Regions from separate parts of the Clostridium sp. BJN0013 genome, predicted to be linked through region 3. Evidence: riboswitches for the same ligand, from Rfam matches in the RefSeq annotation. Region 3 holds a riboswitch; each other region holds the start of a gene.
The links. A riboswitch is a leader RNA that binds a small molecule or an ion and turns the genes downstream of it on or off. The one in region 3 is predicted to bind S-adenosylmethionine.
Positions count from the first base shown of each region.

Region 1 (3,282 bases), 830 kb from region 3:
TAAAAAAAATACTTAACATAGATGGAAAAACTATGAGAGGAAGTAAGACTGAAGGTAAAAAACCACTACACATAGTGTCAGCCTGGTGTGATGAAGAAGGAGTTTGTTTTGGACAAAGTGCAGTGAAAGAAAAAGAAAATGAGATTTTAGCAATTCCTGAATTGTTAGATAGATTACAAATAAAAGGATATGTAGTAACAATAGATGCAATGGGAACACAAACTAAAATTGCTGAGAAAATAATAAAGAAAAAAGCTGACTACGTGTTAGCAGTAAAAGGGAACCAAGAAATACTGCATAATGATTTAATAACCTATTTTGAAGATGATGACTTTAGGGAAAAAATAATTAAAGATGGGAATTATAAAAAAACAGTTGAAAAGTCACATGGCCAAATTGAGATAAGGGAATATTATCAAACAAAGGACATTAAGTGGCTAACTAATAGGGAAAAATGGAAGAATCTTAAAAGTATAGGAATTGTAGAAAAAACTATAAAGAAGAAAGATAAAGAAAGTAAAGAAATACGTTATTATATAAGTAGTTTGGCCCCTGAAATAAACTTATTTGAAAAAGCTGTACGAGGTCATTGGGGAATAGAAATAATGCACTGGCATTTAGATGTTACATTTAAAGAGGATAGCATTAAAACAGTTGAAGAAACAGCAAATAAAAATATGAATATAATAAGAAAATGGGCATTATCTATATTAAAATTATTGGATATGGGAAAAAAGATGAGTTTAAAATTAAAAAGATTTTCAATCAATTGTAAACCTGATGAATATATAAGTAAAATTATGGAAATTTAGTTAACTCGTAATCTTACTTATGTAGTTATATATTTTCATGCGTTTGTCCTGTATTTGCTTTCACTTGTTATTTATTTTTATATACTTTATAATAAAATAGTAAAGTAAATAACTGTATGAAAGTTTTTAAGTCTATAGAAATTTGATGATTTCTAGAATAAAAACTTATAGAATTTAGAATGTAGGTGAGTTTTATGCAAGATGTAATTTTGACAGAAGCTGGTAAGAAAAAACTAGAGGAAGAATTAGAGTATTTAAAAACAGTAAAAAGAGTAGAGATTAAGGCTGCCTTAAAATCTGCCCGTGCCCAGGGAGACCTTAGTGAAAATGCTGATTATAGCGCAGCTAAAGAAGATCAATCTATGACTGAGACTAGAATACAAGAACTTGAATATCAACTTAAAAATGCTGTAATAATAGAGAGTTCATCGGAAACAGATGTGTTTGATATAAATAAAACTGCTTTAGTAAAATTTTATGATGTAGACGAAGTTGAAAAGGTTACCCTGGTAAGTTCTGTAGAATCAGATGTTAAGAATATGAAAATAAGTATAGAATCTCCTCTGGGAAAGGCTCTTTTTAGGCTGAAGGTAGGGGATAAGGCGACAGTAATATCACCTGATGGAAATTATGATGTAGGAGTAGAGAAATTACTATAATGGATATATTTTATAGCAGAATATTTTTTACTACGTAATTTCTAGGAGTTTATATAAAGCTCCTTTTTTGTGCCATTTTGATTATATTGAGGTTGACAAATATTTGTTGTTTTGTTATCATGTATAAAATTAAATAGTAAGATTCTTATTGCGAGAGACTGAGGGACTGGCCCTATGATGTCCAGCAACCTAATATTTAAGGTGCTAATTCCAGCAGGTATTACCTGAAAGATAAGAAGAAGTATGTAAAACCTCTTGTAGCTTATCTGCAAGAGGTTTTAAAAAATTAAAGTTTTAATTTTTAAAACCCATTGTGTAGTTAATGGTATTTAAGTGTATAGAATAAAAAATTTTAATAAAATTGAAGGAATTAAAGATGAGTGTAGAAAATGTGGTTAACTATTTTTTAAATAGAAATTTAGAGAGTCCCGTATTTAAACTTCCTGATAGTGGTGCTACTGTACAGCAGGCAGCGGAGACCATACATACAGACCCCAAATATATAGCAAAAACTCTAGCTTTTAAGCTTAAGGATGAAGATATACTAATAGTTATGAGAGGAGATTTAAGAGTTAGTAATAAAAAATTTAAAAAAGTCTTTAAAACTAAGGCTAAGATGTTAAGTCAGGATGAAGTTTTAGAGAATACAGGCCATCCTGTGGGGGGATTATGTCCTTTTGGTTTAAAAAATCCTTTAAAAGTGTATATAGATGTTTCTGTAGAAAATTTTCCGTATGTATATCCTGCAGCTGGTTCAAAGGAATTTGCTCTTAAGATAAACCCACAACAAATTAAAGAGCTGGTAGATGGGCAATGGATTGATGTATGCGAGGATGAATCAAGAGATTTTTAGATTCAGGTGGAGTTTACTCATAATGAATGCTTTTCTCCATCTGAACTTTAAAAGAATTTGTAAGCATAATATAATTTTAGGAAATATATTTCAATTTATAAGTGACATATTTGGAATTTATAGGTATAATATAGTTATTATTAATGAAGGGAGTGGAATTTATTGAGGGGTGATGAAAAGACTTCTTTAGTGCTTATGGTTCAAAATTCCCATAGAATATTTTGTTATTATAACATATCATCTATGACGGTGAAAGAATTTGAAGATAGATATGGAGAAGCACTGTGGAAAAACTCAAAACCAGTTATAAAAGTCTATTCTGTAGAAAATGGAATAGCTAATAATATAAAGACAATCTTTATAGACCCCTTTGCAGATAGCTGGTATATAGATATTGAAAAGGACGATATGGATCTTTTTGTAAAGCTGGGGAGGATTATATCAGGTAACAAATTTGTCGCATTTGCAGTTTCAAATACAGTAACAACTCCAAGGGATAGTAAGTCTTTAGACAGTTCTCTTTGTTTTTTGGATGTCTCTCAAAGTTATATATCTAATTCGAAAGAGGAATTTTCTGATAACTTTACAGAGGGGAAAAAAAAAATCGATATCCAGAATTAATATTTAAAGATGAAGGTGGATACAATGAATTTATAGATAAATATATGGAAGAGTTAGAGAATAAATATACTTTAACTTCTTCTAGAGGAGGTCTAAAATGACTAAAGGATATATTTCAATTATACTTCACAGTCATATGCCTTTTATAAGACATCCAGATTTAAAAGATCCACTAGAGGAAAGATGGCTATTTGAAGGTATCAGTGAATGTTATATACCTCTTATAGATGTATATGATAAACTCATAAAAGATCATATGGATTTTAAAATTACTATGTCTATAACGCCTACTTTAATGACCATGTTAGAAGATGAATATTTAAATAAAAGATATTTG
Region 1 covers NZ_CP162495.1:673,301-676,582, forward strand. Annotated here, with positions in the region: gene AB3K27_RS03670 (ISAs1 family transposase) at 1-812, shown strand, start outside; gene greA (transcription elongation factor GreA) at 1,007-1,471, shown strand; SAM riboswitch class I at 1,614-1,709, shown strand; gene AB3K27_RS03680 (YbaK/EbsC family protein) at 1,848-2,324, shown strand; gene AB3K27_RS03685 (DUF4912 domain-containing protein) at 2,487-2,945, shown strand; gene AB3K27_RS03690 (glycoside hydrolase family 57 protein) at 3,043-3,282, shown strand, end outside.
Region 1: linked by a shared signal. The riboswitch ahead of AB3K27_RS03680 (YbaK/EbsC family protein) and the one ahead of AB3K27_RS07695 (O-acetylhomoserine aminocarboxypropyltransferase/cysteine synthase family protein) in region 3 are both predicted to bind S-adenosylmethionine.

Region 2 (3,282 bases), 1.8 Mb from region 3:
CAATCTTGGCGCCATCTTTAAGTTCATCTTTAGATTTAATTTTATCAGAATAAAAACCTATGGGTTCCACATGAACTTTTCCAGCCACTGCAAAATTATATCCTTTTTCTTTAGTTACAGACTCTAAATAAGGTACATGTTGAAAATAATTGGCATCTATTTGTTTTTCCTGTAAAGCTGGATTTAACTCATCTTCGCTATCTAAAACAATAACTTGTAAATCTATCCCCTCTTTTGCCAGTGCAGGTTTTATATGATTCAATATTTCTGCATGTGGCACTGCCGCTGCTCCTATTTTCACCACAACCTTGTCATTTTTACTGTCTGCACTTTTTGAGTCATTCCCATTGCTGCAACCTGAAAATAATCCTACAACCAACGCCAAAACTAAAAATATTATACTTTTTCTCTTCATATTGATTTATCCCCCTTAAAAATAATCAATCAAATTTATATCTCTTTTTATTTACATGTTTAGAAATGCGATCTCCTGAAAACTGTATAAACTGTACTAAAAAAATTAATAATATTACTGTAGCTATCATTATATCCTCACGAAATCTCTGATAACCAAAACGTATTGCCAGACTTCCTAATCCCCCTGCACCTATGACCCCAGCTATAGTGGTAAATTCAATAATAGATATAATTGAAATTGTAATTCCCTTTATAAGGGAAGGAAGTGCCTCCGGTATTAAGACCTTTGATATAATCTGAAATGGTTTTGCTCCCATAGATAATGCTGCTTCAATTTTTCCCCATTCTACTTGTTCTATGGATGTCTCAATAATTCTAGCCAAAAGAGGTGATATTCCTATGGATATAGGTACAATAGCCGCCTTCATACCAAGTGTAGTCCCTACAATTGACCTAGATAAGGGCAGTAAAACTACAATTAATATTATAGAAGGAAGAGATCTTATTGCATTTACTATAGTAGCTAATATCTTATTTAACCTTTCATTCTCCAAAATATGTCCTTTTTTAGTAACAACAAGAATAATTCCAAGTGGCATCCCTATAAGTAAAGCTATACTGCCAGCTATAATCACCATTTCTATAGTTTCTGATAATCCCTTTAGAACAAATATTTTAAAATCATCAGTCATATTACCTCCCCTCCAACACATTCCGAATTCACACTGAGATTTGCCATTATTTTAACAAATTTTTTTGCAGTGTTACTTTTAGGATTTAAAAATACTGAATTTGTGCTTCCTGCTTCTACGATACTACCATCTTCAATTACTGCCATATTATTGCATATATATTTAATAACATCTAATTCATGAGTTATAAGTAATATAGTTAAATTCAGTTTCTTATTTATATCTCTTAAAAGTTCCAATATAGAATAAGTGGTTTGTGGATCTAGGGCAGAAGTAGCTTCATCACTTAACAAAACATCTGGTTCATTGGCTAGAGCCCTTGCTATACCTACTCTTTGCTTTTGACCTCCACTTAGTTGTGCAGGATAAAAGTCCACTTTATCACTTAGTTCCACTAAATTCAATATTTCATACACTCTATTTTTTATTTTTTCTTCAGAATAACCAGCTATTTTTAAAGGAAAAGCTACATTTTTATATACATTCATTGAATCAAATAAATTAAAATCTTGAAATATCATTCCAATTTTTTTTCTGGCTTCTCTAAGCTCAGCTTTATTCATAGCTGTAATATCATTATTTCCAATAAATATACTTCCAGAAGTAGGTTCTTCAAGTCTGTTCAAATATCGTATCATAGTAGACTTTCCAGCTCCGCTAAATCCTATGATGCCAAAAATATCTCCTTTTTCAACTTTAAGATTTATATCCTTCAAAACTTCAACTTTACCCCTAGGTGTATTAAATGTTTTATTTAAATTTCTTATATCTATCATATAATTGGTCTTTACCCCCTTACCCAGCATTTACCTATATACTTCTTATTTTAATTTAAATAAATATATCAAAACAAAAAAGACTAAATCTTATACTTATAAAGTTAAGATTTAGTCTCCAGTTTTTCTGGTCAACTTTTAGATTGATTAAATTATAAAAACTCAGGGGGGTAAATCCCTGAGTTTACATCCTCAATGATTACCTCATCTTTCAGCTACAATGCTGCAGGATTTAGCACCAATGCATTACATAATGCTGGTTGCCGGGCTTCATAGGGCCTTTCCCTCCGCCTCTCTTAATAAGTTATGATATTTAATTATTTAATATTGTAGTAATTAGTATATCAGTGCTCAGGTATATTGTCAATATTTTTATAATATAAAATTTAACAACTTTTAATTTACTGAAAATAGAATAATTTTATTTATCTTTGGGCAGAAAAAATTAAATTCAATACATTAAAATCGCTAACTGCAATCCATCTGCATTGGGGCTATTTGGACTTGCTGTTGTAACTTTAGTAGCTTCCTCTCAGAAACTTGGCATCACTGAAGGCACTTCTTTCGTAATTCCCTGAGCAATATTTTTAGGTGGTTTTGCTCAACTATTTGCTTGTATTAATGATTCTAAAAGACAAAATACATCCCTTTTAAATATATTCTTCTATTTTCTCTGTTTCCAAATTGAATCCATCTATAATCATATCCTCTTTAAGTTCTATCAGCAAACACTTCTTTCCAAATTTGTTAACTACCTGCTTTACAGCACTTAAATCTTTTGGACTTATGGTTATATTGGTATTTTCATTTTCTATCTTTATAGATTTACTCTTAAAATCTGGCATTACATTTCTAACCTTAAATTCATAATCTCCTCCACACACTTCCTCAAAAGCACTCTTAACTACTCCTGTATTTTCCACTCCGCTTTCCTCTAATACTCTAGTTACTTCATTTATATCTAAAATAAGTTCTTCTTCCTTCTGACTTTCAAATTTTTCGTTTATTCTTTCATATATATCCTGAACTATGTCAGGTTTTATTTTTCCTCCCAATGCAGTTCCTAAAATAACATTAAAGTTTTCCTTTTCTTCTAAAGCTGTAGGTTTAATATTACACTCTAATATCTCTTCTACAAAAATATTATTTATGTTCTTTGATTTTGAAGAATAATAAATTATCTTATTTACATCTACATACTGAAATGTAAAACTTGGAAACATAAATCCCTCTAAGGGCGAATTTAAATTTATAACCATGTCTAATGCAGAATTAGGTTTAAATTTCATTTCCGTATAATCAAATTTTAACATCTTCTTAGGTATTTCAACCTTATTTACACTACATAATATAATTTCTATAGTTCGTATATATTCATCTAAAGATTCCTTTTTCCC
Region 2 covers NZ_CP162495.1:3,304,785-3,308,066, forward strand. Annotated here, with positions in the region: gene AB3K27_RS17145 (MetQ/NlpA family ABC transporter substrate-binding protein) at 1-415, opposite strand, end outside; gene AB3K27_RS17150 (methionine ABC transporter permease) at 441-1,109, opposite strand; gene AB3K27_RS17155 (methionine ABC transporter ATP-binding protein) at 1,106-1,885, opposite strand; SAM riboswitch class I at 2,087-2,191, opposite strand; partial or broken gene AB3K27_RS17160 (GPR1/FUN34/YaaH family transporter) at 2,335-2,529, shown strand; gene AB3K27_RS17165 (DUF4317 domain-containing protein) at 2,536-3,282, opposite strand, start outside.
Region 2: linked by a shared signal. The riboswitch ahead of AB3K27_RS17155 (methionine ABC transporter ATP-binding protein) and the one ahead of AB3K27_RS07695 (O-acetylhomoserine aminocarboxypropyltransferase/cysteine synthase family protein) in region 3 are both predicted to bind S-adenosylmethionine.

Region 3 (3,282 bases):
TTATCGTCATAAGGGAATTGCCACGCAGTTGATGAATTATACGATAAAATCGTCAAAATTATCAGGACGTAAAGGGATTATATTAACTTGTAAAGAGAATCTCATTGAGTATTATAAAAAATTTGGGTATAAAAATAAAGGAGTATCAAAATCAGTACATGGAGGGGCTAAATGGTATGATATGATTTTAGAATTTAGTGAAAAATAAGTACCGTTATCTTAGGTACTTATTTTTCTAATATATTTTACTTTTTTAATGAAATTTTCTTTATGTAGGGCACTCTTTTAAATATCTAAAAGTACATATAGAATTAATTACTTGTCATTATATTGCCAGTATTGTGACAAGTTTGAATTGTTCTACTAAATTTTTCTGATTTTGGCAATCTGATCTCAAGAACCCCACTTTGTAAAGTAGCTTCTACAGCTTCTGCTCTTACACTGGTGGAGAGAGGAACTGTTCTATTCAATACCAATTGATTATCTCCATTTAACAAGGTTCCTGAAATGGTTAATGAATCATTGCTAACATTGAGATTTAAATCATTTACTGGTGCATCTGATACATATGCTGATATCATAATGTCACTGGATGTTTCTGAGATATCTATTGTAGGCTGAACCATAATGCTTCTTATAACTGGATGATGGTAAATCATATTATTAAAATTTCCACTTCCCATTTGAATACCCTGGTATGATAAAGTACATGGTGTCGTAATCATTTGATGAGGACTGGCTCCGCAGTTTATCATTTGAGTTTCCATGGCATGCGGAGTATTATAAAAATTGTTTACTCCAGATTGCATGGGAAGTCCGTAGTTAAAAGCAGTACATGAATTTAAATGGCTTGATGACATTGGAACAAATTTTAGCTGTTGTGCATTAACTCCCTGTTGATTTAAAGTATTAGTGTTCATTTGTATCATAGTATACCTCCTAAATTTTCTTAATTTTTACAGTAATTATTATTGCATATTAAGAGAAAAATTATTCAGAAATAAAAATTTATACATGTAATATAAAACTTTATTCTTAAAGGATTAATTTACTATTGACAAAATGGCTAAAAAAGTATATCATTAACTACAAATTTAAATGAAAATTTCTTATCGAGAGTAGTGGAGGGACTGGCCCTATGATACTCGGCAACCTGAATATTTTTTATATATCAATGGTGCTAATTCCAGCAGGTTAAACCTGAAAGATGAGAGAAACGGTTAATATAGCTTTCTATAGTTTCTCTATAGGAAGTTTTTTTATTTGATTGGCTAGACAAACTGGAGGTCAAATTTTATCTATTATAGAGTTTTTTAAGTGTAATCTCTATGATATGTAGAATTTGGCCTCTTCTTCATTATATAGTACTTTATGAAAGTATATCTAAATTAGGAAAAGAGGAGATTTTCATGAGTGAAAAATTTAAAATAGGAACAAAAGCAGTACAAGGAGGATATTCGCCTAAGTCAGGTGATCCCAGGGTAGTTTCAATAGTTCAAAGTACATCATATAAATATGACAGTTTTGATGAAGTGGCAAATGTAGCAGCAGTGAGTGCAGATGTAACAGCATTAAATAAACAAGGAGGATATCTGTATACAAGAGTAGGAAATCCAACGGTGACAGCACTTGAAAAAAAATATGTAGAATTACAAGGTGGTGTTGAAGCAATTGCTACTGCATCGGGACAATCAGCAGTAGTTTATTCCATAATAAATATTGCAAATTCAGGAGATCACATTATTGCAAATTCAAATCTATATGGAGGTACATATAATCTTTTTAATACAATTATACCTAAGTTAGGGATTAATGTATCCTTTATGGATCCTGTGGCTTCTGAAGAAGAAATTTTAGCGGCAGCAACAGAAAAGACTAAACTGATATTTGGGGAAACCATAGGAAATCCAGGACTTAATGTATTAGATTTTGACAAATTTTCTTCTGTGGCAACAAAATTGGATATACCATTTATTGTTGATAATACTATAGCAACACCTTATCTTATAAATCCATTTGAATATGGAGCAAATATAGTGGTTCATTCTACTACTAAATACTCAGATGGGCATGCAGTATCCCTTGGAGGAATAATTATTGATGGAGGAAACTTTAATTGGGCAAATGGAAAATTTCCTGATTATACCACTCCAACTGGTCCCTATGATGTGGTATTTGTCAATGAATTTGGAAAACGTGCTTTTTCAGGAAAATTAAGAACCAATTTAGTTGAAGAATTTGGTGCGGCGCCAGCTCCATTTAATGCATTTTTAACAAATCTGGGATTGGAAACTTTACATTTAAGAATGGAAAGACATTCATACAATGCTTTAAATTTAGCTAAATACCTTTCAAATCATCCTAAAATTCAATGGGTCAGATATCCCTATCTGGAATGGGATCCAGAATATGAAAGAGCAAAAAAATATTTAAATGGAGGAGCAAGTGGAATTTTAACTTTTGGGGTAAAGGGGGGAATTGAAGCGGCAAAAACTTTAGGAGAAAATTTAAAATTAGCTTCCATAGTTGTTAATTTAGGTGATGTAAGAACCTATGTAATCCATCCTGCAAGTACAACCCATTTGGCATTATCGGAAGAACAACAAAGAGAGGCAGGAGTGACGCCTGAATTAATCAGGGTGTCTGTAGGAATTGAAGATATTGAAGATATAATAGCAGATTTTCAGCAGGCTTTAGATAGAGTCTGAAATAGGTAATTTTAAAAATACAGAGGTGTAATATATATGGGTATAAATAATATAGAAGTAACTCCAACTGTGAAATCAAATACTGTATATATATCTGAAACATTTTTTTATAAGGATGCTCAGGGGGTGGATATTTTTACTGAAAAGTGGTATCCAACTAAAGGTAAGGATATATATGGCGTTATACAAGTGGCCCATGGTATGGGAGAAACTACTGATTATTATAGAGAATTTAGCCAGGAGATGGTTAAAGCTGGTTTTATTGTATATATTAATGAGGGACGTGGACATGGTAGAACAGCAGGAGACATAAATGAACCATCCTATGCAGAAAATGCAGGATATATGGGAGAAGATGGAATAAACTGGATGGTTGAAGATATAAAATTATTGACGGATATTATAAAAAGGCAGAACCCGGCATTGCCAAATTTTCTCTTGGGCCACAGTTTAGGTTCAGTTTTAGCTCAAATATATGCCTATAAATACGGCAGTGAAGTAAATGGAATCATATATTCTGGGACTACAGGCCCAATTCACATAAAAAAAATAGCAGAATTAATTGAAACAGCAA
Region 3 covers NZ_CP162495.1:1,506,547-1,509,828, forward strand. Annotated here, with positions in the region: gene AB3K27_RS07685 (GNAT family N-acetyltransferase) at 1-208, shown strand, start outside; gene AB3K27_RS07690 (Hsp20/alpha crystallin family protein) at 312-929, opposite strand; SAM riboswitch class I at 1,107-1,214, shown strand; gene AB3K27_RS07695 (O-acetylhomoserine aminocarboxypropyltransferase/cysteine synthase family protein) at 1,410-2,708, shown strand; gene AB3K27_RS07700 (alpha/beta fold hydrolase) at 2,745-3,282, shown strand, end outside.